DNA from 3 places in the Streptomyces sp. NPDC088725 genome. Region 1 is predicted to be linked to each of the others. Evidence: riboswitches for the same ligand, from Rfam matches in the RefSeq annotation. Region 1 holds a riboswitch; each other region holds the start of a gene.

The links. A riboswitch is a leader RNA that binds a small molecule or an ion and turns the genes downstream of it on or off. The one in region 1 is predicted to bind thiamine pyrophosphate.
Region 2: linked by a shared signal. The riboswitch ahead of thiO (glycine oxidase ThiO) and the one ahead of thiC (phosphomethylpyrimidine synthase ThiC) in region 1 are both predicted to bind thiamine pyrophosphate.
Region 3: linked by a shared signal. The riboswitch ahead of ACIP6N_RS23010 (thiamine ABC transporter substrate binding subunit) and the one ahead of thiC (phosphomethylpyrimidine synthase ThiC) in region 1 are both predicted to bind thiamine pyrophosphate.

What each region holds. Positions count from the first base shown of each region.
Region 1 is NZ_JBIVLO010000004.1:378,124-387,758, reverse strand. Features, by position in the region: gene hisC (histidinol-phosphate transaminase) at 1-410, opposite strand, end outside; gene ACIP6N_RS11945 (LacI family DNA-binding transcriptional regulator) at 789-1,901, shown strand; gene ACIP6N_RS11940 (metallophosphoesterase) at 2,147-3,250, shown strand; gene ACIP6N_RS11935 (hypothetical protein) at 3,403-3,582, shown strand; gene ACIP6N_RS11930 (hypothetical protein) at 3,740-4,336, shown strand; gene thiC (phosphomethylpyrimidine synthase ThiC) at 4,271-6,073, opposite strand; TPP riboswitch at 6,066-6,206, opposite strand; gene ACIP6N_RS11920 (YibE/F family protein) at 6,278-7,663, shown strand; gene ACIP6N_RS11915 (SsgA family sporulation/cell division regulator) at 7,820-8,254, opposite strand; partial or broken gene ACIP6N_RS11910 (helix-turn-helix domain-containing protein) at 8,521-8,739, opposite strand; gene ACIP6N_RS11905 (DUF5326 family protein) at 8,976-9,185, opposite strand; gene ACIP6N_RS11900 (cupin domain-containing protein) at 9,320-9,635, opposite strand, start outside.
Region 2 is NZ_JBIVLO010000002.1:310,660-320,294, reverse strand. Features, by position in the region: gene pknB (Stk1 family PASTA domain-containing Ser/Thr kinase) at 1-1,562, opposite strand, end outside; gene ACIP6N_RS05320 (thiazole synthase) at 1,660-2,475, opposite strand; gene thiS (sulfur carrier protein ThiS) at 2,481-2,720, opposite strand; gene thiO (glycine oxidase ThiO) at 2,717-4,009, opposite strand; TPP riboswitch at 4,007-4,120, opposite strand; gene ACIP6N_RS05305 (NAD(P)/FAD-dependent oxidoreductase) at 4,281-5,462, shown strand; gene ACIP6N_RS05300 (Rv2175c family DNA-binding protein) at 5,566-5,931, shown strand; gene thiE (thiamine phosphate synthase) at 6,066-6,731, shown strand; gene metF (methylenetetrahydrofolate reductase [NAD(P)H]) at 7,010-7,924, shown strand; gene ACIP6N_RS05285 (hypothetical protein) at 7,976-8,995, shown strand; gene ACIP6N_RS05280 (SDR family oxidoreductase) at 9,032-9,635, opposite strand, start outside.
Region 3 is NZ_JBIVLO010000009.1:184,856-194,490, reverse strand. Features, by position in the region: gene ACIP6N_RS23015 (ABC transporter permease) at 1-1,153, opposite strand, end outside; gene ACIP6N_RS23010 (thiamine ABC transporter substrate binding subunit) at 1,249-2,349, opposite strand; TPP riboswitch at 2,438-2,563, opposite strand; gene rlmN (23S rRNA (adenine(2503)-C(2))-methyltransferase RlmN) at 2,648-3,754, opposite strand; gene ACIP6N_RS23000 (phosphatidate cytidylyltransferase) at 3,913-4,986, opposite strand; gene frr (ribosome recycling factor) at 4,986-5,543, opposite strand; gene pyrH (UMP kinase) at 5,671-6,450, opposite strand; gene tsf (translation elongation factor Ts) at 6,619-7,461, opposite strand; gene rpsB (30S ribosomal protein S2) at 7,566-8,486, opposite strand; partial or broken gene ACIP6N_RS22975 (peptidoglycan DD-metalloendopeptidase family protein) at 8,828-9,328, shown strand.

The sequences.
Region 1 (9,635 bases):
CCGGTAGTCAGCGGCACCTGTATGGATGTCGCGCCGGAGATCTGCGTGATGATCGGGTACGCCTCGAAGGACCGCCAGGCGTAGACGACCTCGTCACCGGGGCCGGAGGTGGCCTGCAGCAGCTGCTGCGCCACGCCGACGGACCCGGTTCCGGTCGCCAGGTGCGACACGGGCACAGCGAATCGGTTGGCGAGTTCCTCCATCAGTCCGGTACATGCCATGTCCGGGTACCGGTTGAAGGTGCCCGCGGCCTCGATCGCCCGCTCCATCACGCCGGGCAGCGGCGGATAGGGGTTCTCGTTGGAGGACAGCTTGTACGCCGCCGGCCCGTCGGACCCCGCGGGCTTGCCGGGCTTGTACAGGGGCACGCCGTCCAGCTCGGCTCGCAGCTTGGGGCTCGTCTCACTCACCGCAGGTCCTCCTGGCCAGTCATGGATTCGTACACCGTCAATGCTGCTCACCTTATGAGGATTCGCGGTCGCTGCGAATGACGGTCGCAGAGAGAGACGGAGAGGGTGACGGGGAGAGGGGGGCGCTCGTCTCTGTGGTGCGCGCTGGTGGCGCGCGCCGTGGCGCGCGTCCCTCGTAGAGGTGAGTTGAGACCTCTTCGAGACATGGGCCCTTCGACAGGTCCATGCCGCTCCACACATGGAAGTCGAGCGTCAGAGGCCGTCTCTCCCTCTCCTTCCGTAGCCATCGGTCGTTTTCGATCTTGCAGAAACGTGCCTGTTACCGGGTGAATATGCGACCGGCCCAACCGCCCGCCTGCGCCCTACTATCGGCTCGCCATGACAGCAGCAGGGAAACACCAGGTGAGCCGGACGGGCACGACCCGCCGGGGAAGCCGGCAGGGTCGGGCGGGCATCCGGGACGTAGCCGCCGCAGCCGGTGTCTCCATCACGACTGTCTCGGACGCGCTCAACGGCAAGGGCCGCTTACCCGACGCCACCCGACGCCACGTCCGAGAGGTCGCAGAACGGCTGGGTTACCGGCCGTCCGCCGCCGCCAGAACCCTCCGTACCGGCAAATCGGGCCTCATCGGCCTGACCGTGACGACGTACGGGGATGAACCTTTCACCTTCACCGAATTCGCCTACTTCGCCGAGATGGCCAGGGCGGCGACCTCCGCGGCGCTGGCCCGCGGCTACGCCCTCGTCATCCTTCCCGCCACCTCCCGCCATGACGTCTGGTCGAACGTCGCCCTCGACGGCACCGTCGTCATCGACCCCTCCGACCACGATCCGGTCGTCACCGAACTCGTCCGCCAGGGCCTGCCCGTCGTCTCCGACGGACGCCCCGCGGGCACCCTCCCCGTCACCGCCTGGGTCGACAACGACCACGAGGCGGCCGTCCTCGATCTGCTCGACCATCTCGCCGCCGCCGGCGCCCGCCGGATCGGTCTGCTCACCGGCACCACCACCGACACCTACACCCGCCTGTCCACCACCGCCTATCTGCACTGGTGCGAGCGCGTCGGCCAGGACCCGGTCTACGAGTCCTACCCCGCCCACGACCCGTGCGCCGGAGCCGTGGCGGCCGACCGGCTGCTCGCGCGCCCCGACAGGCCCGACGCCGTCTACGGCCTCTTCGACCCCAACGGGACCGATCTGCTCGCCGCCGCCCGGCGCTACGGCCTGCGCGTACCGGACGACCTGCTGCTGGTCTGCTGCAGCGAGTCCACCGTGTACGCGGCCACCGAACCGCCCATCACCACGCTCTCGCTCAAGCCGCGCCGCATCGGCACCGCCGTCATCCAGCTCCTCATCGACGCCATCGAGGGCATCGATACCGGCGCTCCGCTCGAACAGGTGATACCGACCGAACTCATCATCAGGACGTCGTCCCAACGGCGTCCGCACCGCACCACGGTCAGCCCTCCCCGGTCCCCCGCCGGAGACTGACGGCTCCGGACGGAGACCGGGGCGAAAGTCCAGACCTTTCACAATGGGGACGATCGGTAGGAAAACAGCCGGTGATCGGAGAGAGGGAGCGGATTCATCGCCCCTGGTGCGTCACACAGGACGGGCCGCATTCCTATGATGGGCGCACGACACTGCGGACCTCTCCCGACCTCCGGTGGGCTCACCCCCACCAGGCCGGGCCGGGCCGGGAGGTGTACGGCGGCGCGACGGTGGTGGAGGGGTCGATGACACAGGGGGCCGGCCAGGGACTCGCGGTGCGTACGGCGACGTTGCGCGACTTCCGCGTACCGCCGTACGCACTGGTGCCCGTGCAGTCAGACGAGTTCGCGCCGACCGGACCGGACGCCCCGCCGGGCGCCGCCGCGTCGGTGCATCCCGGCAACGCCGTACCGGAGGACGAGCTGCCGGAGGGCTACACACCCACCGTGCGCGATCTGCCGGTCATCAACAGGGGCGACACCGTCCAGGTACGGGTCGCGGCCGCTGACACGCCCTCACCGGACGGTCTCGGCCCGCTCTTCGTCGTCGGCGACGTGCACGGCTACCTCGACGAACTGCTCGCCGCCCTCGCGGAACAGGGCCTGATCGACACCGGGGGCAACTGGGCCGCGGGCACCGCGAGGCTCTGGTTCCTCGGCGATTTCACCGACCGCGGCCCCGACGGCGTCGGTGTCATCGACCTCGTCATGCGCCTGTCCGCCGAGGCGGCGGCAGCCGGCGGCTACTGCAAGGCCCTCATGGGCAATCACGAGTTGCTGCTCCTCGGTGCCAAGCGGTTCGCCGACACGCCCGTCAACTCCGGCGCGGGAACCGCCACCTTCCAGGCCGCGTGGCTGCTCAACGGCGGGCAGCGGCACGACATGGAACGCCTCCAGGACGTCCATCTCCAGTGGATGTCCCGGCTGGACGCGGTGGTCGAGGAGGACGGGCATCTGCTGATGCATTCCGACACGACGGCCTATCTCGATTACGGGTCCAGCATCGAGGACGTGAATGACACCGTTCACCAGATCCTCACCCGCAATGATGTCGATGAGTGCTGGGAACTGTTCCGCAAACTCACCAAACGTTTCGCCTTCCGCGACGAAGGCCCGCAGGCCGTTCAGGAACTGCTTTCCCAGTACGGCGGAACACGCATCGTCCACGGCCACAGCCCTATTCCCTATCTGCTCGGGGAAGTCGGCACCGAAGACTCTTCCGACGACGAGGAGCGAAGTCCTGTCGTGGAAGGGCCGCATGTATATGCGGACGGACTTGCCATCGCCATGGACGGCGGCGTGACCATGGAAGGAAAACTGCTGGTGGTCCAACTCCCCCTGCACAACTGAAATCGAGGTGGGCAGGGGATTTCCGGAAACCCTCTGTCGCGCGATGCCGGAACAGCTTTGCTTTCGGATCATCCGTGACAAGCTTTCCTCCGTCTCTGCCAACGGACCGTTCCACGGGGGCAATCCGGCCCTCCGGAGCATCGGGGGATGCGATGAACGGCGCTCCGCACCTGACCGGCGAGGACCGCGCCTGTTTCGAGCGGGTCCTCGACGAGGCACTGCGCCACTTCGAGCAGGCCTCGACGAGGCGCTGCGCCACGCACACGAACGTCCTGATCCTGACCGGCCCGGACAGCGGCTCAGCACAGCACACCTGCGCACCAGGGCCCTGACCGCCAGAGCATCGATCACGACGGCCGCCGCCGAGTACGAGCACTACGCGAAGCTGTGCGAGGAGCGCGGGGAACCGTCTCCCGCGCGTTCGGTACGTGCTTCCCCCAGGCCTCTCCTCTGGGCGACGGGGCCCGGAGAGGCGCCGGGCCGGCCGCGATGATCGCGGTCCTCGTCCCGGTACTCACGGGCGCAGCGGCAGTGATTTACCTGCTCGTCGGCCATCTCCTCAAGGCGCTCGGTTCACCACCCGCCTTCGCCGTCGGCCGGTTCTCCGGCGCCGTCACCGTGATCGACCTGCCTGCCGCCGCCGTCGGACCGCTCATCGCGGCCCTGCGCAATGCCTCCACGCACCTCCGGACCGAAGCGCCGGACGAGGAGCCGCCCGCCGAGCTGGCGGTGGCGCGGGAGGCATGGCGCGACGCACTGCTGGCGTGTGGCATCGAGCCGTTCCTGCGGACCGCCGCGCCTGGGCCTGACGTGCCCCCGCCGCCGGGCTGCCCCGCAACTCCCACGATCGGCTACAGCCGCCCGGACTTCTCCAGCCCGGCCGACGGCTCCGCCCCAGGCGCCGCCGGGGCCACCGCGGACCGGGCTTCTCCAGCCCCGGCCACGGCGGCCCCGAACACGGGCCCGAGCAAGCGGACGAGTCGGCGCGACGCACTTTCAGGCCGCCGCGGTTCAGGCGGCTCAGTCGTCCGATCGGTCCGCGAGCGGCAGGTACACGCGGTTCCCGCTCGCCGCGAACTCCTTTGACTTCTCCAGCATCCCGGCCGCGATCTCCTCGTCCGAGGCAGAGGCTGAGGGGACCAGATCAGGGGCAAACTGCTCGGTGATGCTCCTGCTGATCTTCATCGAGCAGAACTTGGGACCGCACATCGAGCAGAAATGCGCGGTCTTGGCCGGCTCCGCCGGAAGCGTCTCGTCGTGGAACTGACGCGCCGTGTCCGGGTCCAGGGCCAGGTTGAACTGGTCCTCCCAGCGGAATTCGAACCGCGCGTCCGAAAGCGCGTCGTCCCATTCCCGCGCCCCCGGATGGCCCTTGGCCAGGTCCGCCGCATGCGCCGCGATCTTGTAGGTGATGACGCCGGTCTTCACGTCGTCGCGGTCCGGCAGGCCCAGGTGCTCCTTGGGCGTGACGTAGCAGAGCATCGCCGTGCCCCACCACGCGATCATGGCCGCGCCGATGCCCGAGGTGATGTGGTCGTACGCGGGAGCCACATCGGTCGTCAGCGGGCCCAGCGTGTAGAACGGCGCCTCCTCGCAGATCTCCTGCTGAAGGTCGATGTTCTCCTTGATCTTGTGCATCGGGACATGTCCCGGACCCTCGATCATCGTCTGTACGTGGTGCCGCTTGGCGACCGCGTTGAGTTCGCCCAGGGTGCGCAGCTCGGCGAACTGCGCCTCGTCGTTCGCGTCGGCGATGGAGCCGGGCCGCAGACCGTCACCGAGGGAGTACGTCACGTCGTACGCGGCGAGGATGTCGCACAGCTCCTCGAAGTTCTCGTACAGGAACGACTCCCGGTGATGCGCGAGGCACCAGGCCGCCATGATCGAGCCGCCGCGCGAGACGATGCCGGTCTTGCGGCGGGCCGTCAGCGGTACGTACCGCAGCAGCACTCCCGCGTGGACGGTCATGTAGTCGACGCCCTGCTCGGCCTGTTCGATCACCGTGTCCTTGTAGATCTCCCAGGTCAGCTCCTCGGCCTTGCCATCGACCTTCTCCAGCGCCTGATAGAGCGGGACGGTGCCGATGGGGACGGGGGAGTTCCGCAGTACCCACTCGCGGGTGGTGTGGATATTGCGGCCGGTGGAGAGGTCCATGACCGTGTCCGCGCCCCACCGGGTGGCCCAGGTCATCTTGTCCACCTCCTCCTCGATGGACGAGGTGACCGCGGAGTTGCCGATGTTGGCGTTGACCTTCACCAGGAACCGCTTGCCGATGATCATCGGCTCGATCTCCGGGTGGTTGACGTTGGCCGGCAGTACGGCGCGACCCGCTGCGATTTCGTCGCGGACGATCTCGGGGGCGACGTTCTCCCGGATCGCGACGAACTCCATCTCCGGCGTGATGTCCCCGCGCCGCGCGTACGCGAGCTGCGTGACGGCCCGGCCGTCACGGCCCCGGCGCGGCTGGCGTGGCCTGCCGGGGAAGACGGCGTCGAGGTTGCGCAGTCCGCCGCGCGGTGCGGTGTGCTTGAGGCCGTCGTCCTCGGGGCGGACGGGCCGGCCCGCGTACTCCTCGGTGTCGCCGCGCCCGGTGATCCAGTTCTCCCGCAGCGGTGCGAGACCACGGCGTACGTCGGTCTCGACAGCGGGGTCGGTGTACGGCCCTGACGTGTCGTACAGCGTCACGTCCTCGCCGTTGGTGAGGTGCACTTGACGGACCGGCACAAGAAGGTCCGGGCGTGAGCCCTCGACGTATCCCTTGTGCCAGCCGATGGACTTTTCTGCCTGGTTCGAGGCAGGCGTGCGTGCGTCCTGAACGGTCATGAGACCTACTCCCTACGCCGGCATTACCCGGTAACAGGTTCAGCGGTCGGCGCAGCGTGGGGTCCGGAGTCTCCCGGGACCACTCGGTCAGCGCCCTCTCAGCCCGGTGCTCCGAGCTCCCGCGTGTGCAAAGGCGTCACCACGCTAACGCCCGGCCGGGCGCGCTGAACAGAGGGCCCCTCCCGTTCTTGCGATGATCTGGCGGTGACCTCACCCCAGCAGACCCACGAACCGGGCGCCCACACGCACAGCCACGGGCCCGCCGCGCCGGTTTCCCGACACCTCCGCAAGGTGATCGCAGCGGTCCTGATTCCGTTCACGGCCGCCGTGGTCGTCGGACTCGCCATCCTCTGGCCGGGCGGCGCTCCCGCCCACGAACGCACCGGTGTCGGCTTCGACCGGCAGACCGAGCAGGGCCGCGTGGTGCAGATCGTCCAGGTGGACTGCAAGGACATGAATGCCGCTCAGGTCCCGTCGACGGGCGACACCTCGACCCCGCAGGGACGCGAGGCGCAGCGGGCACAGACCGGGGAGTGCGAGAAGGCCACGATCGAGGTCACGAGCGGCAAGGACAAGGGACGGAAGTTCGTCGAGGTGGTCCAGCCGGACGCACCGCGGCAGTTTCACGTGAAACAAGGCGTTGTGGTGGCATACGCACCGGACGCGCCGCACGATCTCCAGTACTCCGTGACGGATATGGACCGTAAGGTCCCGATGACCCTGCTGGCCGGGATCTTCGCGCTGGTCGTGGTCGCGGTGGGACGGCTCCGCGGTGTGATGGCACTGATCGCGCTCGCCGTCTCGTTCGCCGTGCTGACGCTGTTCATTCTTCCGGCGATACTCCAGGGCTCGAATCCGCTGATCGTGGCGGTGGTCGGATCGAGCGCGATCATGCTGATCGCGCTCTACATGTGCCACGGGCTGACGGCCCGTACGTCGGTCGCGGTCCTCGGCACGCTGATCTCACTGCTGCTGATCGGGCTGCTCGGATCGGTCTTCATCGGCTGGGCGAGCCTGACCGGCAACACCGACGACAGCACCGGCCTGATCCACGGGCTCTACCCCCACATCGACATGAGCGGTCTGCTGCTGGCTGGCGTCATCATCGGTTCGCTCGGTGTGCTCGACGATGTGACGGTGACCCAGACCTCGGCGGTCTGGGAGCTGCATCAGGCCGACCCGACGATGGGCCCGCGCGGGTTGTACCGGGCAGGCATCCGGATCGGCAGAGACCACATCGCCTCGGTGGTCAACACGCTGGTCCTCGCGTACGCGGGCGCGGCGCTGCCGCTCCTGCTGCTCTTCTCGGTCGCGGAGTCGAGCGTCGTCACCGTGGCCAACAGCGAGCTGGTGGCGGAGGAGATCGTACGGACCCTGGTGGGCTCGATCGGCCTGGTCGCCGCAGTGCCCGTGACGACGGCACTGGCGGCGCTGGTCGTGTCCGCGGACCGGGCGGGCGCGGCGAAGCCGTGGACGAGCGCGCCAGGCCCGTCCACGGGCACACCGGAGCTGCCCGCGGGGTACTCCGTACCGGAGCAGAGCGCGCCGCAGCGCGGGCGGGGCGGCGGGGGCCGGCGCCGCAAGAAATAGCTCACGCAGCGGCCCGGCCCGCCCGCGCCGCGGCCCGCCGGGCCCGGCCCGCCTCACCCGGCCCCTTACGGCGGGCCCGCCTGCCCGGCTCCTTACGGCGGGCCCGATGCGGCCGGCCCGCCCGCCCGGCCCCTGCGGCGCCGGTCCGCGGTTCGGTCAGCCGGCGTTCTCCTCGGCGAGGATCCGGCCGAGCGCGTCCTCCAGGCTCCCCTCGAAGTCACCGAGCGTGCGTTCCTGGCCGAGCGGGACCAGTCGGTCCGTGCGGTCCAGGAAAGCGACCAGCGGCGGAGCGCTCACCCTGAAAAGCGCGTGGTCCTCGCCGACCTGCAGCCGGATATGAACATCCGACAGATTCTCCGGCTCGGTCGGCGCGATGTGCACATCACCGTCCCCACTGGGGGTGTTGATGCCGTCGAGCAGCAGCTCACGGCCGAAGGTCCAGGTGACCGGGGCATCGCCGGGCAGATGGAAGGTCATCCGCACCGCGTACGGATCCCCCGTCTCGTAGTGGAGCTCCACCGGAATCCGGAACGAGAGTTCCTCGGAGACGAGGAAACTCATCAGGACCTCGGCTTGGACGGACTCGCGCATCGTGCACCACTCCGGAGTAGATAAGGCTGGGAATCATCCCCTGAAAACTCTTGACGCAATCGTCCTGTAAGCGCTAGCAGATCACAAGGAGTAATTTTTCAGATACTGATAGAGAGGGTTGACTAGGTCAGAAGCGGGATTGGTCTCTCTGCGTAACCATCCGCTCCTCCAGGCAGCCTTCTCCCCTGATGGAGCGGCAGGGAAGCGGTGCCGAAGCGGCACAGAAATGGCCAGGTCCACTGCGGGGGATCCGGCCGTCACTGACCGATCGGATCAACGATCTTGCTGCGACGATTCTGCAGAGCCTCGGCCCGCGCCAGCCTCTGCACGGCGTCACCGAGCACGAAGACGCCGTTCTCCCGGCGCAGATAGCCCTCGTGTGTCAGTGTGCGCAGCAGGTGATACGCGGTGGGCAGCGGAAGCCCGGCCTCACGGGCGAGCTGCTTCGCGGGAGCCCCGTCCGGGTGTGCCCCCGCGGACTCCATGAGTCGCAGGGCTCGTTGCACCGATCCGATGAGGGTAGGGACGGCGGTTCTTGTCACTGTGGCCAAAGGTCACCCCCAGGCGGGCTTACGGGCGAGAGCCCGCCCGCGGGGCCACTTTAGGGGCAGGCCGACCGCCTGGATGGTTTCCCCTTCGCCTTTCCCTCGCGCGGGCTAACGGCCGGGCCGCCGCCGGTCCTGCCGGTCGCCGCGGGAGGACGAGCCACGCGCGCGCCCCGTCAGTCCCCTCGCGAGGACGACATGAACATCCGGACGACGTAGATCAGTCCGCCGACGATCGCCACGAAGAGCAGCACCTTGAAGAGCAGCCCGATCAGGAACCCGACCACGCTGGCGATCAGACCGCCGAACACGACGATGGCGATCACCGGTACCGCGATCCACTTCACCCACCAGGGCATCCCCGCGAATATCTCCCGTGCCGCCATCGTCCTGACCTCACTTCACCCAGTACTCACAAACTGCCTGACATGTTCGATGCTAGAGGGCCGGGAAGGGAATCGGAGGTCCCGCATCCCGGGCTCTTCCCTGATCCGACCCTGAGACCGGTCTGAGGGGTCCGTCAGCCCTCGGGCGGCGAAAAGACGACCATCACACGCAGGGCCTCCGTGATGTGGTGGAATTTGTGCGCCACCCCGGCCGGGACGTAGACGACGCTTCCCCGGGCGACCTGCGTGGTCTCCATACCGACCGTGATCGACGCCCGCCCGCTCACGACGAGGTACACCTCGTCCTGCTGGTGCGGCTGCTGGGGGTCCGTCTCGCCCGCGTCCAGCGCGTACAACCCCACGGACATGTTGCGCTCACGCACGAACTGCAGATACGCGCCGTCGTTGGCGGCGCGTTCCGCTTCCAGCTCATCAAGTCTGAATGCCTTC
Region 2 (9,635 bases), on a different contig from region 1:
GTCACATCCGGCAGGTCGATCGGGCTGCCCTTGCTCACGACCAGTGCCACCGCGGAGTCCGGCCGTACGGCGGTTCCCGCCTCCGGCTTCGCGCTGATCACGGCGGACTGCTCCACGTCCTCGTCGAACGTCCGGGTGACGACCCCGGCGGCCAGCCCGGCCTTCTTCAGCGCGGCGTCCGCCTCGGCGAAGGACCTGCCCACCAGGTCGGGGACGTGCACGATCTCCGGCCCACGCGAGATGACGACGGTCACGGGACCGCGGCCCCTGACCCGGGTGCGCGGCCCGGGATCGCTGCTCATGACCGTGCCGCGCTCGAAGGTGTCGCTGAAGCCTCGGCTCGTGCGCATGTCGAGACCGGCGTCGGCCAGACGGTCCTTCGCGCGCTGCTCGCTCTGGCCGAGCAGCGCCGGGACGCGCGTGAACTGGCCGGAGTTGATGTACCAGACCCCGGCGCCCGCCCCGAACACCAGCAGGACACCGACGACCATCGCGATGAGCCCGCGCCTGCGGCGGTCGGGGGAGACCGGCAGGCGGTGCGTGGGCGGCTCGTCCGGCGGCACCATCTCCAGCCGGCTGGTGTGCTGCGGCACAGGTGTGTCCAGCTCCGCCGTCACGGCGGGCAGGAGCTGCGGAAGCACCGTCGTACGGCCCTCAGGAGAGGACCCGCCCGGGCTGTCCTCCCTGGCCTGCGGCGGTACGGCGTCCAGCTGCGCGTCGTCGAGCGCCGCGCGGGTCTCGCGGACCAGCGCGAGCAGCGCCACCGCGTCGCGCGGACGTACGTCGGGATGACGGGCCGTGGCCGCCGCGACCAGGTCGTCCAGACCCGCGGCGAGTCCGGGGACGGCGGCGGACGGCGGGGGCACGTCCTCGTTCAGATGCCGGTAGAGGATCTGCGCGGTGGTGTCACCGGTGTGCGGCTTGGCGCCGGTCAGCATTTCGTAGAGAACGACCCCGCAGGCGTACACATCCACCCGGGTGTCGGACGTGCCGGCCTCGATCTGCTCGGGCGCGAGGTAGGACACCGTACCGAGGACCGTGCCCGTGGTGTTCGTGACGTCACCGACGCCCCGTACGAGACCGAAGTCGGCGACCTTGACCCGGCCGTCATCCCCTATCAACACGTTCTCCGGCTTCATGTCCCGGTGGACGAAGCCGGCGCGGTGTGCGGCGCCGAGCGCGGCGAGCACCGGCTCCAGGATGTCCAGCGCGGCCCGCGCCGGGAGTGCGCCGCGCTGCCGCAGCACGTCGCGGAGCGTGCATCCGTCCACGTATTCCATCGCCAGATAGACGTACGCGCCCTGTGCGCCCTGGTCGAAGACGCCGACCACATTGGGGTGCGACAGGCGCGCCACGGATTTCGCCTCACGGATGAAGCGCTCCACGAAGGTGGCGTCCGCCGCGAGGGCGGGATGCATCACCTTGAGCGCCAGGACACGGTCGAGCCGGGTGTCGACCGCCCGGTAGACCGTGGCCATCCCGCCGACGGCGATGCGGGCGTCGACGCGGTAGCGGCCGTCGAGCACCTGCCCGACAATCGGGTCCTTGAGGGTCGTATCCACGCGCCGAGTCTACGAGCCGCGCGCGGCGCGTCCGCATACCCGGGGTGAACCGGTACCCGTTCCGCAGCCGAGCTGTGACACCACCCGGTACTCGCCGCTACTCGCCGCCGCCCGCCGGAGAGAACGCGGGCCGCTCGGGATCCAGTGCCGCCAGGCCCTCCGCCGGGGACGACGCCGTCGCGAAGTGGCGGCGCGGGATACGGCCCGCGCGGTGGGCGAGGCGGCCGGCCTCCACCGCGTGCCGCATCGCCTCGGCCATCAGTACCGGCTCCCGCGCACGGGTGACGGCGGAGGCCAGCATCACGGCCGCGCACCCCAGTTCCATGGCGAGCGCGGCGTCCGACGCGGTGCCCGCGCCCGCGTCCAGGACGACCGGCACGCGCGCCTGTTCCACGATCAGCTGGAAGTTGTGCGGGTTGCGGATGCCGAGGCCGGAGCCGATCGGTGAGCCGAGCGGCATGATCGCCGCGCAGCCCACGTCCTCCAGTTTCCTGGCGAGCACCGGATCGTCGTTCGTGTACGGCAGGACCGTGAACCCGTCGTCCACCAGCGTCTCCGCCGCGTCCAGCAGCTCGATCGGGTCGGGCAGCAGCGTGCGTTCGTCGGCGACGACCTCCAGCTTGACCCAGTCCGTGCCCAGAGCTTCGCGGGCGAGCCGCGCGGTGAGGACCGCCTCGCCGGCGGTGAAGCAGCCCGCCGTGTTGGGCAGGACGCGGATGCCGAGGGACGTGAGCACGGACAGGACGGAGCCCCGCACCGCGGGGTCGAGGCGCCGCATGGCGACGGTGGTGAGTTCGGTGCCTGAGGCGGCCAGGGACCGTTCCAGGACGTCGGGGCTGGGCGCTCCGCCCGTCCCCATGATCAGCCGGGAGGTGAACCCGGTGCCGGCGATGACGAGCGTGTCGTCGGCCATGGTGCTCAGCCTCCCTGGACGGCGGTGAGGACTTCGACCCGGTCGCCGTCCCCGAGGACGGTGCCCTGCCACCGGGTGCGCGGGACCACCGTCTCGTTGACGGCGGCGGCGACACCCGAGGGCGCGGGGGTCAGGGCGGCGACCAGGACGTCGAGCGTGGTCGCCGGGGCGAGCGCGTGCGGCTCTCCGTTCACGGAGACGGTGACGGTGACGGCGGCGCCGTCCGTGGGACCGACGGGGTTCATACGGGCTGCTCCTGACGTACGGAGGCGGCGGGGCCTGCGGTGGCGGGGCCTGTGGGGAGGTGGCCTGTGGCTGTGGGAAAGCGCAGAGGGGTGAAGGAGCGGGCCACCTCGGGAAGTTCGCCGGTGGTCAGCACCGTGGCCATCACCTCGCCCGTGACGGGGGCGAGGAGCACGCCGTTGCGGTGGTGGCCGGTGGCCAGATGCAGTCCCGGCAGCGCCGTGGGACCGAGCAGGGGCGCGTTGTCGGGCGATCCCGGACGCAGTCCCGCCCGGGTCTCGGTGAGCGGCAGTTCGGTGATGCCGGGGACCAACTCGTGCGCGTCCCGCAGCAGTCCGTACACCCCGCCCGCCGTGACCGTGGTGTCCCAGCCCAGTTCCTCCGTGGTGGCGCCGACGACCAGCTCGCCGTTCTCGCGCGGTACGAGGTAGATCTGGCTGCCCCGCACCACGGCCCGCACGGTCCTGGACAGGAACGGCGGGCGCCCGGGAGGCATCGTCAGCCGCAGGATCTGCCCCTTGACCGGCCGTACCGGCGGCAGGACTTCGGCGGGCACGCCCGCGAGCCCGCCGCTGCGACTGCCGCCCGCCAGCACCACCTGGTCCGCGTGGACCTGCCGCCCGCCGGCCAGCACGGCACCGGCCGCCCGGCCGCGTACCACCGACAGCCGGTCGGCCCAGGCGCGGTGGAAGACCACCCCGGCCCGTTCGCACGCGGTCAGCAGGGCGGCGGACAGCCTGCGCGGATCGATCTGATGGTCGCCCTCGACCCGCAGGCCCCCGCGCACGCCCGGCGCGAGCATCGGCTCCAGACGGCGGCACTCGCGCCCCGTGAGCCAGTCGGACGTCAGACCGGAACCCTGCTGGAGGACGTGCAGTTCACGCAGCTGGGCGCGGTCGTCCGCGTCCAGCGCCACGGCGAGCGTGCCGCACGCGCGATAGCCGGTCCCCCGGCCGCTCGCCTCCTCCAGCTCCGTGACGAAGTCCGGATAGCGCTGTACGGAGGCCAGGTTGAGCCCGAGCAGCGTCTGCTCGCCGTAGTGGAGTTCGGTGACGGCGGCGAGCATGCCGGCCGCGACCTGCGCGGCGCCGCCGCCGGGAAGCGGATCGGCGACGGCGGTACGCAGCCCGCGCTGCGCCGCACGCCACGCCGTGACCAGGCCGACGATCCCGCCACCGATGATCAGGACGTCGGAGCCCGAGGGCCGCTCGGACGGCTGACCGGGCGGATGAGCGGATGGCTGACCGGAACGATGACCGGATGACTGACTGGTTGGACGAGATGACTGCATGGGCGTCCAGCCCCTCCCTTCGCCGGCATGACCCGGATCAGGTTCGTACGGTCGGAGGCTGCGTCGGCCTCCCTCTCAGCCCGGTGCGTCCGGGCTCCCGCGAGGTAGTTTCCCGCGCCAGACTAGCGTCCGCTCCCGCCGCCCGGTAAGGCGACGGCGCGGGGGCGGGGAACCACCGTTCCCTGACAGGGCGTCAGCTGTTTAAGGTGAGCGGGTGAGCGAGCAGCGGACAGAGACGGAACAGTGGCGCGTCGTCATCGTCGGCGCGGGCATGGCGGGGGTGCAGACCGCGGTGGCCCTGCGCGAGCGCGGGCACCGGGGCCCGATCACCCTGATCGGCGCGGAACCGCACCCGCCCTACGACCGGCCGCCGCTCTCCAAGGCGCTGCTGCTCGGCACGGCGGAGCACTCCACCTTCGACATCGACTTCGACGCGCTCTCCGTCGAGCTGAGGCTCGGCGTCGAAGTCACCGCGCTGCGCCCCGGGGAACGTGAGCTGGACACCGCGGCAGGCCCGCCCGTCCCGTACGACATCCTCGTCATCGCCTGCGGCGCCGAACCCATCACGATGCCCGGCTCGGAAACCGCCGCGGCGGACGGCGTCCACCCGCTGCGCACGCTGGACGACGCCGAGCGGCTGCGCCCGGTGCTCGCGCGGCGGCAGGACATCGTGATCGTCGGCGCGGGCTGGATCGGCGCGGAGTTCGCGACGGCCGCCCGCGAGGCCGGCTGCGCCGTGACCGTGGTCGAGGCCGCGGACCGGCCGCTCGCGGGCGCGCTGCCCGCCGAGGTCACCGCTCCGATGGCGCACTGGTACGCGCAGAGCGGCGCCGAACTGCTGACCGGCACGCGCGTGGCGGGCGTGCGGCCCGGCTCGGTGCTCCTCGCGGACGGGCGCGAACTGGCGGCTGAAGCGGTGGTCGTCGGCATCGGGGCCCGCCCCGCCACCGGCTGGCTGGCCGGCTCCGGGATCGGCCTCGGCCCCGACGGCGCGATCGCCGCGGACGAGAAGCTGCGCGCCTCGCTGCCCGACGTGTACGCCGTCGGCGACTGCGCGTCCTTCCCTTCCGCGCGCTACGGCGAACGGCTGCTCGTGCACCACTGGGACAACGCCCTGCAGGGACCCCGTACGGTCGCCGCCCTGATCGCGGGTGAGGGCGAGGCGGTCTACGACCCGGTCCCGTACTTCTGGTCCGAGCAGTTCGGCCGCTTCGTGCAGTACGCGGGGCACCACGCGGGGGCCGACCGGCTGGTGTGGCGCGGCGACCCGGAGGGCGCCGCCTGGTCGGTGGTGTGGCTGCGGGAAGGCGCTCTGGTCGCGCTGCTGGCCGTGGGCAGGCCCCGCGATCTGGCCCAGGGACGCAAGCTGATCGAGGCCGGGGCGCGACTGGATCCGGAGCTGGCCGCCGACGCCTCCGTACCGCTGCGGAAGTCCGTTCTCCAGCCGTCCTGAAGCGTTCTCCGGCCCTTCCGCGAGGGGAACGGCGAGGTCCATGAGGGGCACGCCGCCCGGTTCCGGGTACCGTCTGTCAGTCCGGGATGGCAGGCTTGTTCCTGTGACCGAGATTGACGCAAAGATCGATGCCCTCGTCCCCGAGTGGCTGCACCTGCCCGACATCGCCGAAATCTTCGATGTCCAGGTGACGCGTGTGCGGCAGCTGGTGAAGGAAGGCCAGCTGATCGCCGTGCGCCGCGGTGAGAACCGCGCGCTCCAGGTGCCCGCCGCCTTCATTGACGGCAACAAGATCGTCAAGGGCCTCACCGGGACCCTGACGCTCCTGCGGGATGTCGGCTGGACTGACGAAGAGATGCTGGAATGGCTCTTCACCGCCGACCCGACCCTGCCGGGCACGCCCGCGCAGGCGCTCAGTGAGAATCGTGGCACGGAGGTGAAGCGCCGGGCCCAGGCGCTCGCCTTCTGACGGCCGTACCACTCGCGGTACCGGGGGCGGCGGCGCGCCCGACCGCGCGCGTGAATGAGCGCGCGTGAGCGCCGTCGCCCGTACCGCGCACCGACGGGACACCCGTCCCGCATCCGCTCTGGGGGGAATCCCGCATGTCCACAGCTCGCACAGCGCCGACAGCTCGCGCGGCGCTGTCCGACGCCCGTCTCTACCTGTGCACGGACGCGCGCAGGGCGCGAGGAGACCTCCCGGAGTTCCTGGACGCCGTGCTGGCATCCGGTGTGGACGTCGTGCAGCTGCGCGACAAGGGCATGGAGGCAGCGGAGGAGCTGGACCACCTCCAGGTCTTCGCCGACGCCTGCCGCCGCCACGGCAAGCTCCTCGCCGTGAACGACCGCGCCGATGTGGCCCATGCCATCGGCTCTGACGTACTGCATCTGGGGCAGGGCGACCTCCCGGTCCCGGCGGCCCGCGCCATCCTCGGCGGCACGCCGCTGATCGGCCGCTCCACCCACGCGGAGGCAGAGGTGGACGCGGCGGTCGCCGAGCCCGGCGTGGACTACTTCTGCACGGGCCCGTGCTGGCCCACCCCGACGAAGCCGGGGCGGTACGCGCCGGGGCTCGGCCTCGTCCGTTACGCCGCCTCGCTGGCCACGGACCGGCCGTGGTTCGCGATCGGCGGGATAGCCGCCGGCAATCTCGAAGAGGTACTGGACGCCGGTGCGCGCAGGATCGTCGTCGTACGGGCGATCACGGAAGCGCCGGATCCGGCGGCGGCGACGGCCGCGCTGGCGAAGCGGGTCAGGGAGCGCGGGTAGCCGTCGCGTCCGGGAGCGCGGTGTGCCCTGAGGCCGTGCGCCCGGAGGCGCGGGCTCGGACGCGCGCGCTCGGATACCTTGTGCCCGGAGGTGGGCCGCCCGGATACCGCGCGCCCGCAGAAGCGCGGTCCGGAGAAGCGCGGTCCGGAAATCCGCAGTGCGGATATGGTCGGACAATGCGACCAATCCGTGTCCGCGATGTGAACAGCCTCGCGGCAATCCCGGCGAAAGCGCCCGATCGGGTTGGGACACCGCCTCGCCCTCGTTAACCTGCACGTATGGCTTTCGGTACAGCTTCGACCTGGGCGGATCACGCAGACACCGTGCGTGATCTGCTCGCGGCCGGGCCCACATATTCCTTCGAGTTCTGGGCACCGAAGACCGAGAAGGGTGAGCGCAACCTCTGGAACGCATTGCGCCGTATTGAAGCGGTGGCCCCGGGTTTCGTCTCCGTGACGTACGGCGCGGGCGGCTCCACCCGCGAGGGCACCGTCAAGGCCACCGAGCGGATCGCCGCCGACACGACCCTCACGCCGGTCGCGCACCTCACGGCCGTCGACCAGTCCGTGGCCGAACTGCGCAATATGATCGGGCAGTACGCGAACGCCGGCATCCGCAACATCCTCGCCGTACGCGGTGACCCGCCCGGCGACCCCATGGGCGAGTGGGTCGAGCATCCGCAAGGGGTGCGCTACGCGGCCGAACTGGTCAGGCTGATCAAGGAGTCGGGGGACTTCTGCGTCGGAGTGGCCGCCTTCCCCGAGATGCATCCGCGTTCCGCGCGGTGGGACGACGACGTCCGGCACTTCGTGGACAAATGCCGTGCGGGCGCCGATTACGCGATCACACAGATGTTCTTCGAACCCGAGAGTTATCTGCGGCTGCGCGACCGGGTCGAGGCCGCCGGTTGCGTAACTCCGATCATTCCCGAGATCATGCCGGTCACCAGTGTCAGACAACTGGAACGGCTGCCACAGCTGAGTACAGCTGTCTTCCCGGCCGAGTTGAAAGAGCGGATCCTCTCCGTCAAGGAGGATCCCGCGGCTGTACGCTCCATTGGCATCGAGTTCGCGACGGAGTTCTGCGCACGGCTCCTTTCCGAGGGAGTCCCCGGGTTGCACTTCATTACACTCAACAACTCCACTGCGACGCTCGAAATCTACGAGAATCTCGGACTGCACGAGCAGTCGTGACCGGCCGCACCCGCCCTGTCCCAGGGCGGCGGCCGCAAGAGGGGGGCGGGCATGGGCTGGACGGTCCTCTACATCGCATTCGGCATCGTGGCGCTGTGGCTGCTGGGTGAGGTACTGCTTCAGTACAAGGCGCGGCTGCGCTGGCGGGCACTCGCCTTCACCGGGTTCCTCGGGGTCGTCCTCGGCGTCCTCATGCCCAACGTCTTCGTCATCGTGCTGGGGGCGATCGCGTTCGCGGTCGGCCAGACCTTTGTCACCCTCTCCTTCCGCCGCGGTTTCTCCACCGGCTGGTCGCTCGGCGGCAGCCCCGGTGCCAGCCGCCGCCGCAAGAGCCCGGCGCCGGCCGCGGACCGTGAGCCCAGCCTCGAAGTCTCCGATCTGGAGTACGAGCCGTCGGAGCTGTCGGAGCCTCCGGCCCCGCCGATGGGGAACGCCTCGGTCTACGAGCCGCAGCCCATGCCCGAGGACACCGGGCAGTACGGCGTCTACAACGACACGGCGTACGGGACGAGCCAGGCGGACCAGCCCCACCAGCCCCATCAGCAGGGCGAGTACGGCGGTTACGACTCCTACCCCGGCTACGAACAGCCCGCCGGCCAGGGCGCGTACGGCTCGCAGGAGACCTACGCGAACCACGACGCGTACCCGGGGCAGGGCGGCGCCTATCCGGAGCAGGACGCGCAGGACACCTACACGGCGCAGGACGCCCACACGGGACAGGACGGTTACGCGGGGCAGGACACCTACGCGGCGCAGACCGGGTACCCGGCGCAGGGGCAGGACGCCTACGCGACGCAGTACGACTACGGCACGGAGCAGCAGCAGTACGCCGCCTACTCCGACCCGTACATCGGCTCCTCGAACGGCGGCCAGCAGTACGGCTCGTACGACGACTACGGCGGCCGGCAGCAGTACGCCGATCCCTACGCGAACCAGCAGTACGGCGCGGAGACACCGCCCGGCGGGGTGTGGGTCCCGCAGCAGCGCGACACCGACCAGGCCGCCCCGCCGCAGGATCAGTCGCAGCAGTACGGCTACGACCCCAACTACAACGAGCAGCAGCACTACTGACGGCCCGTAGAGCCCGCACAACCGGTCGGCGGGGTCCTACCAGGGCACGGTCTGACCCGAGCGGTCCAGATAGGCCAGACCGGGCATGCCCTGCCTGGACAGCAGGACATCCACCAACAGCGGGACGCTCTCATCGAGGGTGAACGGCGCGTCCGGCCCCCCGAGCGCGGTGCGGATCCAGCCCGGCGCCAGGAGGACGAAGGCGCGCCGCGTCCCGGCCTGCCGGGCCGCGAAGCCGCGCATGAACATGTTCAGGGCCGCTTTGCTTCCCCGGTAGACCTCACGGCCGCCGGTCGTGTTGTTCGTGATACTGCCCTGCCCGGACGACATCGCCCCGATCAGTCCGGTGGGGGACACGAGGTCTTCGAGCGCTTCGATGACGCGCATGGGGCTGAGCGCGTTGGTGACCATCACCTCGACGAAATCGGCTGTCGGAACCGAGCCGATCGGTGTCTCCTGATTGTTCGTGGTGCCCGCGCTGACCAGGAGCAGGTCGAGCCGGCGCTCCGCGAGACGCTTGCGCAGCGGCGGCAGGTGGTCGGGCTCGTTGATGTCGAGATGCTCGATGGCGACGCGACCGCCGGCCCGGTCCGCGAGATCGTGCAGGGGCGTGCGGGCCGTGGTGTCGCGGACCGTGCCG
Region 3 (9,635 bases), on a different contig from region 1:
AGCCGACGGTCACCGCGGAGACGCCGAGCGGCAGCATCAGCAGCGCGTCGAAGCCCCGTACGAACCGGCCGGCCCTGCGGGTGAGCGCCGCCGCCGCGAGCCCGCCCACCAGCAGGGCGATGGCCGTCGCGACCACGGCGTAGCGCAGTGAGTTCCACACCGCGTCGATCGGCGGTACGGGGAAGGTACCGCTCGTGTCGACGGAGACGAGCGCCCGGTAGAACGCGAGGCCGTACCCGCCGGGCCCTTCGAAGGACCGCTCGACCAGCACGCCGAGCGGCAGCAGGATCAGCAGCGTCACGCTCACGAGGACGCCGCCGAACAGCGTCCACTGGCCGGCGCCGCGCGGCCTGCCCGCGGTGGTCGCGGGGTCGACCAGCCTCAGAGCGGTTTCCCGGCGCCGTACGGTCCACGCGTGCAGGGCGAGGATCGCGCCGACGGCGGCGAACTGGACGAGTGTCAGCACGGCCGCTTCCGGCAGGGCGAGCAGCTGTGCGGTCTGCCGGTAGATCTCCACCTCCAGGGTGGAGTACGCGGGACCGCCCAGGATCTGTACGACGCCGAAGGAGGTGAAGGTGAAAAGGAAGACCATCAGGGCGGCGGCCGCGACGGCCGGGCCGAGGGCGGGCAGCGTCACCCGGCGCCAGGCGGTGAACCGTCCGGCGCCCAGTACCCGCGCGGCCTCTTCCTGCCGCGGATCGAGCTGGGACCACAGGCCGCCCACGGTCCGTACGACCACCGCGTAGTTGAAGAAGACATGCGCGAGCAGGATCGCCCAGACCGTGGTGTCGAGCCGTACGCCCCACAGCTCGTCCAGCAGCCCGCCCCGGCCGAGCAGCGCGAGGAAGGCCGTACCGGCGACGACGGTCGGCAGGACGAACGGCACGGTGACCACGGCGCGCAGCAGCTGCTTGCCGGGGAACTCGAAGCGCGCGAAGACATACGCTCCGGGCAGCGCGATCAGCAGGGTGAGGGCGGTGGAGGCGAAGGCCTGCCAGGTGGTGAACCACAGGACGTGCTGGATGTCGGGGCGGCCGAGCACGTCCCCGATCCGGCCGAACTGCCAGGCGCCGCCGGTCTTCAGCCCGCGGCCGACGATCGCGGCCACCGGATAGGCGAAGAAGACCGCGAAGAACACGAGCGGGCCGGCCATCAGCCCCAGCCGCACGGCGTTCGCGCGAACGGCCGCCCGGGAACGGGCGGCTGTCCGGGCGTCCGGGGACGGCTGGGGACCGGTGGGCGGTCCGGTTACTTCACGACGAGTGAGGTCCACGACTGGATCCACTGTTCACGCCCGGCCGCGATCCTGTCCGGAGTCACGGTCCACGGCTTGTCGACGCTCGCGCCGAACTCGGTGAAGACGTCCGGCAGCTTCACTCCCCTGACCACCGGGTCCACGAACATGTTGAGCGGCATGTCCGCCTGGAACTCCTTGCTGATCATGAAGTCGATCAGCGCCTTGCCGCCCGCCTCGTTCTTCGCGCCGTCCAGCAGCCCGGCGAACTCGATCTGCCGGAAGCAGGTGCCCGTGGCGACACCGGTCGGTGCCTGCGCCGGCCGCGGTTCGGCGTACACGACCTCCGCCGGCGGGCTGGAGGCGTACGAGACGACGAGCGGCCGGTCGGCCTTGGCCTTCTTGCCGCCGGCGGATCCGGAGAAGTCCTCGTTGTAGGCCTGCTCCCAGCTGTCCACCACGCGCACGCCGTTGGCCGTGAGCTTCTTCCAGTAGTCCTGCCAGCCGTCGTCGCCGTACCGCGCGACCGTGCCGAGCAGGAAGCCGAGGCCAGGTGAGGAGGTCGCGACGTTCTCGGTGACGAGGAGGTTCTTGTACTGGGGCTTGATCAGATCGTCGAAGGACGCCGGCGGCGCGAGCTTCCTGTCGGCGAAGTACTTCTTGTCATAGTTGACGCAGAGGTCGCCGGTGTCGATCGGGGTGACGCGGTTCTTGTCCTTGTCGAGCTGAGCGGCCGGCTCGACCTGGTCGAGGCCCTTGGCCTTGTACGGCGTGAACAGGCCGTTGTCGAGGGCGCGCGAGAGCAGGGTGTTGTCGACGCCGAAGAAGACGTCGCCCTGCGGCGAGCCCTTGGTGAGAACGGCCTTGTTGACCGCCTCGCCGGCGTCACCGCTCTTGATCACATGGACCGTGTAACCGGTCTCCTTGGTGAATTCCTTCAGCACGGCCGGAGAGGCGGCGAAGGAATCGTGGCTGACGAGCGTGACGTCCTTGGACTTCGCGCCGTCACCGGACGCCGACGAGCCGCCGGAGCCGCCCGAGCCGCAGGCGGCGAGGGTCGAGACGCCGAGCGCGGCGGCGACGGCGGCCAGCGTGATCTTTCTGGTGGTGCCCACTGAAATTCCTCCTGGGATGACCAGGAGAAGACGCGGCCCTGCCCGGATTCCGCTCGCGGGCGAGCGGAATCCGGGCAGGGCGCAACAGCTTGAGTGATGTCCGAACTTCCTACCCAGAATGACCTGGGCAAGGTTCAGAGGGTCTGCGGCCGCTGCCCGTTCTCACGGACATGTGCCGCACTCTCAGCGCTGTGGCGCTCCCCTGTCGGAATATGTTTTTCGTTCGAACCAAGGCTACAGGGGGCCGCGAGCCACCGGCCCGTCGGCGCTCCCGTAAGAGATGCCCTGGCGAAACGCTCTACTGCTCGGCCGCCGCCAGCTGTCCGCACGCGCCGTCGATCTCCTGGCCGCGGGTGTCCCGTACGGTCACGGGCACGCCGTGGGACGCGATCGCGTCGACGAACGCCTTCTCGTCCTCGGGGCGCGACGCCGTCCACTTCGATCCCGGAGTCGGGTTGAGCGGGATCAGGTTGACGTGCACCCGCTTGTTCTTCAGCAGCCGGCCCAGCAGATCGCCGCGCCACGCCTGGTCGTTGATGTCCCGGATCAGTGCGTACTCGATGGAGACCCGGCGGCCGGACTTCTCCGCGTACTCCCACGCGGCGTCCAGCACTTCGCGGACCTTCCACCGGGTGTTGACCGGCACGAGGGTGTCGCGCAGCTCGTCGTCCGGCGCGTGCAGCGAGACGGCGAGACGGCATTTGAAGCCCTCGTCGGCGAACCGGTGCATCGCGGGGACCAGACCGACGGTCGAGACCGTGATCCCGCGCTGGGAGAGACCCAGCCCGTCGGGCTCGGGGTCGGTCAGCCTGCGGACCGCTCCGACCACCCGCTTGTAGTTGGCGAGCGGCTCGCCCATGCCCATGAAGACGATGTTGGAGAGCCGGGCGGGCCCGCCGGGGACCTCGCCGTCGCGCAGCGCGCGCATGCCGTCCACGATCTGGTGCACGATCTCGGCGGTGGAGAGGTTGCGGTCGAGGCCGGCCTGTCCCGTCGCGCAGAACGGGCAGTTCATCCCGCAACCCGCCTGCGACGAGATGCACATGGTGACCCGGTCCGGGTAGCGCATGAGCACGGACTCGACCAGCGTGCCGTCATGCAGCCGCCACAGCGTCTTGCGGGTGGTGTCGTCGTCGGTCGAGATGTGGCGCACGACCGACATCAGGTCGGGCAGCAGTTCGTCGGCGAGCTTCTGGCGCGAGGCGGCCGGGATGTCCGTCCACTGCTCGGGGTCGTGGGCATAGCGCGCGAAGTAGTGCTGGGACAGCTGCTTGGCGCGGAACGCCTTCTCCCCGACCGCGGCGACGGCCTCGCGGCGCTCGGCGGGGGTGAGGTCGGCGAGATGCCGCGGGGGCTTCTTGGCTCCGCGGGGCGCGGCAAAAGTGAGTTCTCCGGGTACAGGCATGGTCGTACCAGTGTCGCAGACGCACGAGAAAGGGTCCGCTGCCCTGTGGACAACGGACCCTCTGCTCCAACGTGCCTGGTCAGGCGCGGTCCTGGTGACAACCGATGAACTCAGGAACGGACGAAACCACCAACCGAACCACCCAGGGACCGGACAGCTCAGGAACCGACGAACAGCACCAGCAGCAGCCAGACCACCGGAGCGGTCGGCAGCAGGGAGTCGAGCCGGTCCATGATGCCGCCGTGTCCCGGCAGCAGCGTGCCCATGTCCTTGATGCCGAGATCCCGCTTGATCATGGACTCGCCGAGGTCACCGAGGGTGGCGCTGACGGCGACTCCGAGGCCGATCAGCAGCCCCTGCCACCAGATCCCGCCGTCGATGAGGAACTCCATGCAGAGCGCACCGGCCGCCATCGAGAAGGCGATCGCCCCGAAAAGACCCTCCCGGGTCTTGCCGGGACTGATGCGCGGCGCGAGCTTGTGCCGGCCGAAGCGCCAGCCGACGGCGTACGCGCCGGTGTCGCTGACGACCGTCAGCACCAGGAACATCAGGACGCGCCGGGGGCCGTCGTCCGCCGTGAGCAGCAGTGCCACGAACGTGGCGAGGAACGGCACGTAGAACGCGGCGAACACGCCGGCCGTGACGTCCTTCAGATAGCCCTCGGGGGGCTCCGTCATCCGCCAGATCAGTACGGCGAGCGCGGTGAGGGCCATCGCGACCCAGGCACCCTCCGCGCCGCGTACGTATCCGGCGACGATCATCGCGGCGCCGCCCAGCGCCAGCGGGACGAGCGGGGCCTTGATGCCCTTCTTCTCGTCCAGCCGGGACGTCAGCTCCCACAGACCGACCACGGAGGCGACCACGACGACGCCGACGAACACGGCCTTCACGATGAAGAGCGCGGCCACGACGACCACACCGAGCCCGAGGCCGACCCCTATGGCCGCGCGCAGGTCACGGCCCGCCCGCTTCTTCTCAGGCGGGGGCGGCGGAGGGGCTGACATGGACTCCTGCGGCCTCTCGTCGCGGAACAGGGGGGCGCCCGGCGGCCGGACAGCTCTCCGGGCGGCGTCCTGGTCCCCGCCGTTCACGGGTCCTTCGGGCACGATGGGCATGGGACGAGTCTGCTGTGCGTCCGGCTCATCGTATGCGGGACCCGCCGAGGGAGCCCCCGGGTCGGGCGGTCCCCAGGAACCGGCTGTCGGCGGGGCACCCCAGGAAGAGTCGTTCATCAGACTTCGAGCAGCTCGGCTTCCTTGTGCTTGAGCAGGTCGTCCACCTGGGCGACATACTTCGCGGTGGTGTCGTCGAGTTCCTTCTCCGCGCGGCGGCCCTCGTCCTCGCCGACCTCGCCGTCCTTCACGAGCTTGTCGATCGTTTCCTTGGCCTTGCGGCGCACGGCACGGATCGAGATCTTCGAGTCCTCGGCCTTGGTCTTGGCGACCTTGATGAACTCCTTGCGGCGGTCCTGCGTCAGCTCGGGGAACACCACCCGGATGATGTTGCCGTCGTTGCCCGGGTTGACCCCGAGGTCGGAGTCCCTGATCGCCTGTTCGATATTGCGCAGCGCGCTCTTGTCGAACGGGGTCACCACGGCCATCCGCGGCTCGGGCACGGAGAACGAGGCGAGCTGGTTGATCGGGGTGAGGGCACCGTAGTAGTCCGCCACGATCTTGTTGAACATCGCCGGGTGCGCCCGCCCTGTGCGGATCGCGGCGAAGTCGTCTTTGGCGACCAGGACGGCCTTCTCCATCTTCTCCTCGGCCTCGAGGAGGGTCTCTTCGATCACCACTTGCTCCTGCGTGTCTTGAGCGGTCCGGCCTGCTACCGGTCCTTGCGGAACCTGCGTCGCGTCTTCTCCTGCACGGTGTCCGACCGGCAGGGCTTTGTCCATCCCCGTGCGGGGCAGCCCAGGATCAGTCCCTGGTGCCCTGGTCGCTCACGAGAGTGCCGATCTTCTCACCCTTGACCGCACGCGCGATATTGCCCTCGGCCAGCAATTCGAAGACGAGGATCGGCAGTTTGTTGTCCTGGCACAGCGTGATCGCGGTCATGTCCGCGACCCGCAGGTCACGGCCGATGACCTCGCTGTACTCCAGCGCGTCGAACTTGACCGCCTGGGGATGCGTCTTGGGGTCGGAGTCGTACACCCCGTCCACGCCGTTCTTGCCCATCAGCAGCGCCTCGGCGTCGATCTCCAGAGCACGCTGGGCCGCCGTCGTGTCCGTGGAGAAGTACGGCATGCCCATACCGGCGCCGAAGATGACGACGCGCCCCTTCTGGAGGTGGCGCACGGCGCGCAGCGGGATGTAGGGCTCCGCGACCTGTCCCATGGTGATGGCGGTCTGGACGCGGGAGTCGATGCCTTCCTTCTCCAGGAAGTCCTGGAGCGCCAGGCAGTTCATCACCGTGCCGAGCATGCCCATGTAGTCAGAGCGTGCCCGGTCCATACCGCGCTGCTGAAGCTCGGCGCCGCGGAAGAAGTTCCCACCGCCGAGTACGACCGCGATCTGTGCGCCGTCGCGTACGACGGCGGCGATCTCGCGGGCGATGGCGTGTACGACGTCGGGGTCGACTCCGAGTCCTCCCCCGCCGGCGAACGCCTCACCGGAGAGCTTCAGCATGAAGCGTCCGGTCCCTTTGCCGGGGTCGATCCTGTAGTCGGCAGACTGGTTGGCGTCCGCGCCCTTGTTCATCGAGATCTCCTCATGCACATACGAAGAAGGCCATTGCCGTTGGGTAGTGGTGTCCCTCGCGGCAATGGCCTCCTCGTCAGATCTGCGGTCGTCCGGCACGTGCACGGCCGACGACTGCACCCGACCCTAGCGGGGTCCGGCGTCGTTCGCGTACAACTGCGCTGACGGTCAGGCGCCGACGCGGATGCGCGAGAAGCGCTTCAGCGTGACACCGGCCTCGTCCAGAATCTTCTTGACGCTCTTCTTGTTGTCCTTGGCGAACGGCTGGTCGAGGAGGGTGACCTCCTTGAAGAAGCCGTTCACGCGACCCTCGACGATCTTCGGGAGGGCGGCCTCGGGCTTGCCCTCCTCGCGCGAGGTGGCCTCGGCGACACGGCGCTCGTTCTCGACGACGTCGGCCGGCACCTCGTCACGCGTGAGGTAGCGCGGGGCGAACGCGGCGATGTGCTGCGCGATGTCCTTGGCGACCTCGGCGTTCTCCTTGTCCAGCTCGACGATGACGCCGACCTGCGGCGGAAGGTCGGGCATGGTGCGGTGCATGTAGGTGGCCACGAAGCCACCGTCCGCGGGGAACTGCGCGAAGCGGTCGAGGACGATCTTCTCGCCGAGGTTGGCGTTGGCCTCGTCGACGTACGCCTGGACGGTCTTGCCGGCCTCGATCTCCGAGGCGAGCAGGGTCGCCAGGTCGGCCGGGGTGGTGGCGGCGACGTGCGCGGCGAGCGTGTTGGCGACGGCCTGGAACTTGTCACCCTTGGCGACGAAGTCCGTCTCGCACTTCAGCTCGAGCAGCACGCCGGAGGCGTTGTCGTCGGCGATCAGGGAGACCACGGCGCCGTTCTCGGCGTTGCGGCTCTCGCGCTTGGCGACGCCCTTCTGGCCCTTGACGCGCAGGACCTCGACGGCCTTGTCGACGTCGCCGTCGGCCTCGACCAGGGCCTTCTTGCAGTCCATCATGCCGGCGCCGGTCAGCTCACGGAGCTTCTTGACGTCAGCGGCGGTGTAGTTCGCCATGTCTGTGAATCTCTCTCGGAAGTCGAAGATCTACGGGTGGACGGCGGGGGCTGTGACCGTGTGACCGGCAAGCCCCCGCCGTCGGCAACCGAACCGTGTGAAGGTCAGGCCTTCTCGGCGTCCGCGGCCGGCGCCTCGGCAGCGGCCTCGGCCGGAGCGGCGGTCTCTTCGGCCTGCTCGGCGTCGGCGACCTTCTCCGTCTCGGCGGACGACTGAACCTCGGCCTCGGCCGGCTTCTCGGCGTCGTCCTTCTTCTCGAGGAGGTCGCGCTCCCACTCGGCGAGCGGCTCGCCGGCGGCCTTCTCGCCCGGCTTCGAGTCACCGGTGGCGGCACCGGAACGGGCGATGAGGCCCTCGGCGACGGCGTCGGCGATCACGCGGGTGAGCAGGGTGACGGAGCGGATCGCGTCGTCGTTGCCCGGGATCTTGTAGTCGACCTCGTCGGGGTCGCAGTTGGTGTCGAGGATCGCGACGACCGGGATGTGGAGCTTGCGCGCCTCACCGACGGCGATGTGCTCCTTCTTGGTGTCCACGATCCAGACGGCGCTGGGCACCTTCTGCATCTCGCGGATACCGCCGAGGGTCTTCTCCAGCTTGGCCTTCTCGCGGGAGAGGACAAGCAGCTCCTTCTTCGTGAGGCCGGAGGCCGCCACGTCGTCGAAGTCGATCTGCTCAAGCTCCTTGAGCCGCTGCAGGCGCTTGTAGACGGTGGAGAAGTTGGTCAGCATGCCGCCGAGCCAGCGCTGGTTGACGTAGGGCATGCCCACGCGCGTCGCCTGCTCGGCGATCGCTTCCTGCGCCTGCTTCTTGGTGCCGATGAACATGATGGAGCCGCCGTGGGCGACGGTCTCCTTGACGAACTCGTAGGCGCGGTCGATGTACGACAGCGACTGGAGCAGGTCGATGATGTAGATGCCGTTGCGCTCCGTGAAGATGAAACGCTTCATCTTCGGGTTCCAGCGACGGGTCTGGTGACCGAAGTGGACGCCGCTTTCCAGCAGCTCCCGCATCGTGACGACGGCCATGGCCGCACTCCTTGAGGTACTCGGTTGTCGCGTCCGCCGGACGGCGGTCGCGCCTGACGCCCCGATGCGCTCTGCCGCGAAGGACCGAGTAGCGCGAGCACCGGCACGAAGAGGCCGATGACGGGGCGTGCGAAGTCGACCCGGTGACCCGGATCGCCACAAGAAGTGTACGGGACCGACACACCGCCGGGTGACGGCGTTGTCCACAACAGGTCACTCGTCCACAGAACCAGCCCATGATCAGCGCGATCGGACCGTTCCGGGCGAGAGTGAGCCGCATGATCACTGTCCGTTTTCTGTGCTGTCTCGTGGCGGCTTTGCTGTGGATGCCCACGTTGTGGATGTCCGCGGCCTCCGCCACCGCCGTGGCCGCCCGGTCTCCGGTGGGCGAGCCCGCCGGGCGCGTCTGGCCGGTGGGCTCGCGCCCCGCCGTGGAGCGGGGATGGGAGCCGCCGGATTCCGCGTACGGACCGGGTCACCGAGGTGTGGACCTCAAGGGCGCCCCGGGCGCACCGGTGCGTGCCGTGACGGCGGGGCGGGTCTCCTTCGCGGGGCGGGTGGCGGGACGCGGGGTGCTCTCGGTCGCGCTCTCCGGCACGGGCGATCCGCCGCTGCGTACGACGTACGAGCCGGTGGAGCCGCTGGCCGCCGAGGGGGACGAGGTGGCGGCGGGGCAGGTGGTGGCGAGGCTCGCGGCGGCGCCTTCGCACTGCGCGGCCGGCTGTCTGCACTGGGGGCTGCTGCGGGGCGAGACGTATCTGAACCCGCTGTCGCTGCTCCCGCCCGAGCTGCTGCGCCGGCCGCCGTCACGGCTGCTCCCCGTCTCGGGGGTCCCGGAGCCGCCCGCGCGTCCGCTGCCCGCGGCCCTTCCGCCCCCGCGCGGGGCGTCCATGGCCCCGGACGCGGCGCGGGGTACGGCGCTGCTGATGGCGGCCGCCCTCACCAACGGCACTTCACGCCACCGGCGACGCCCGCCTCACGCACCCGGGCACCGGGCCTGGCGTGCAGGGGCCCGGAGACGGTGTGGTCGGAGGCGGTGAGGCTTGGAGGCAGCGGGGTCGGAGGCGGGGAGACGGGAGGCAGTGAGGCCGGAGACGGTGGGGCTCGGTGTCCGGGGGCCCGGCCCGGAGACGGTGAGGTCGGGGCCGT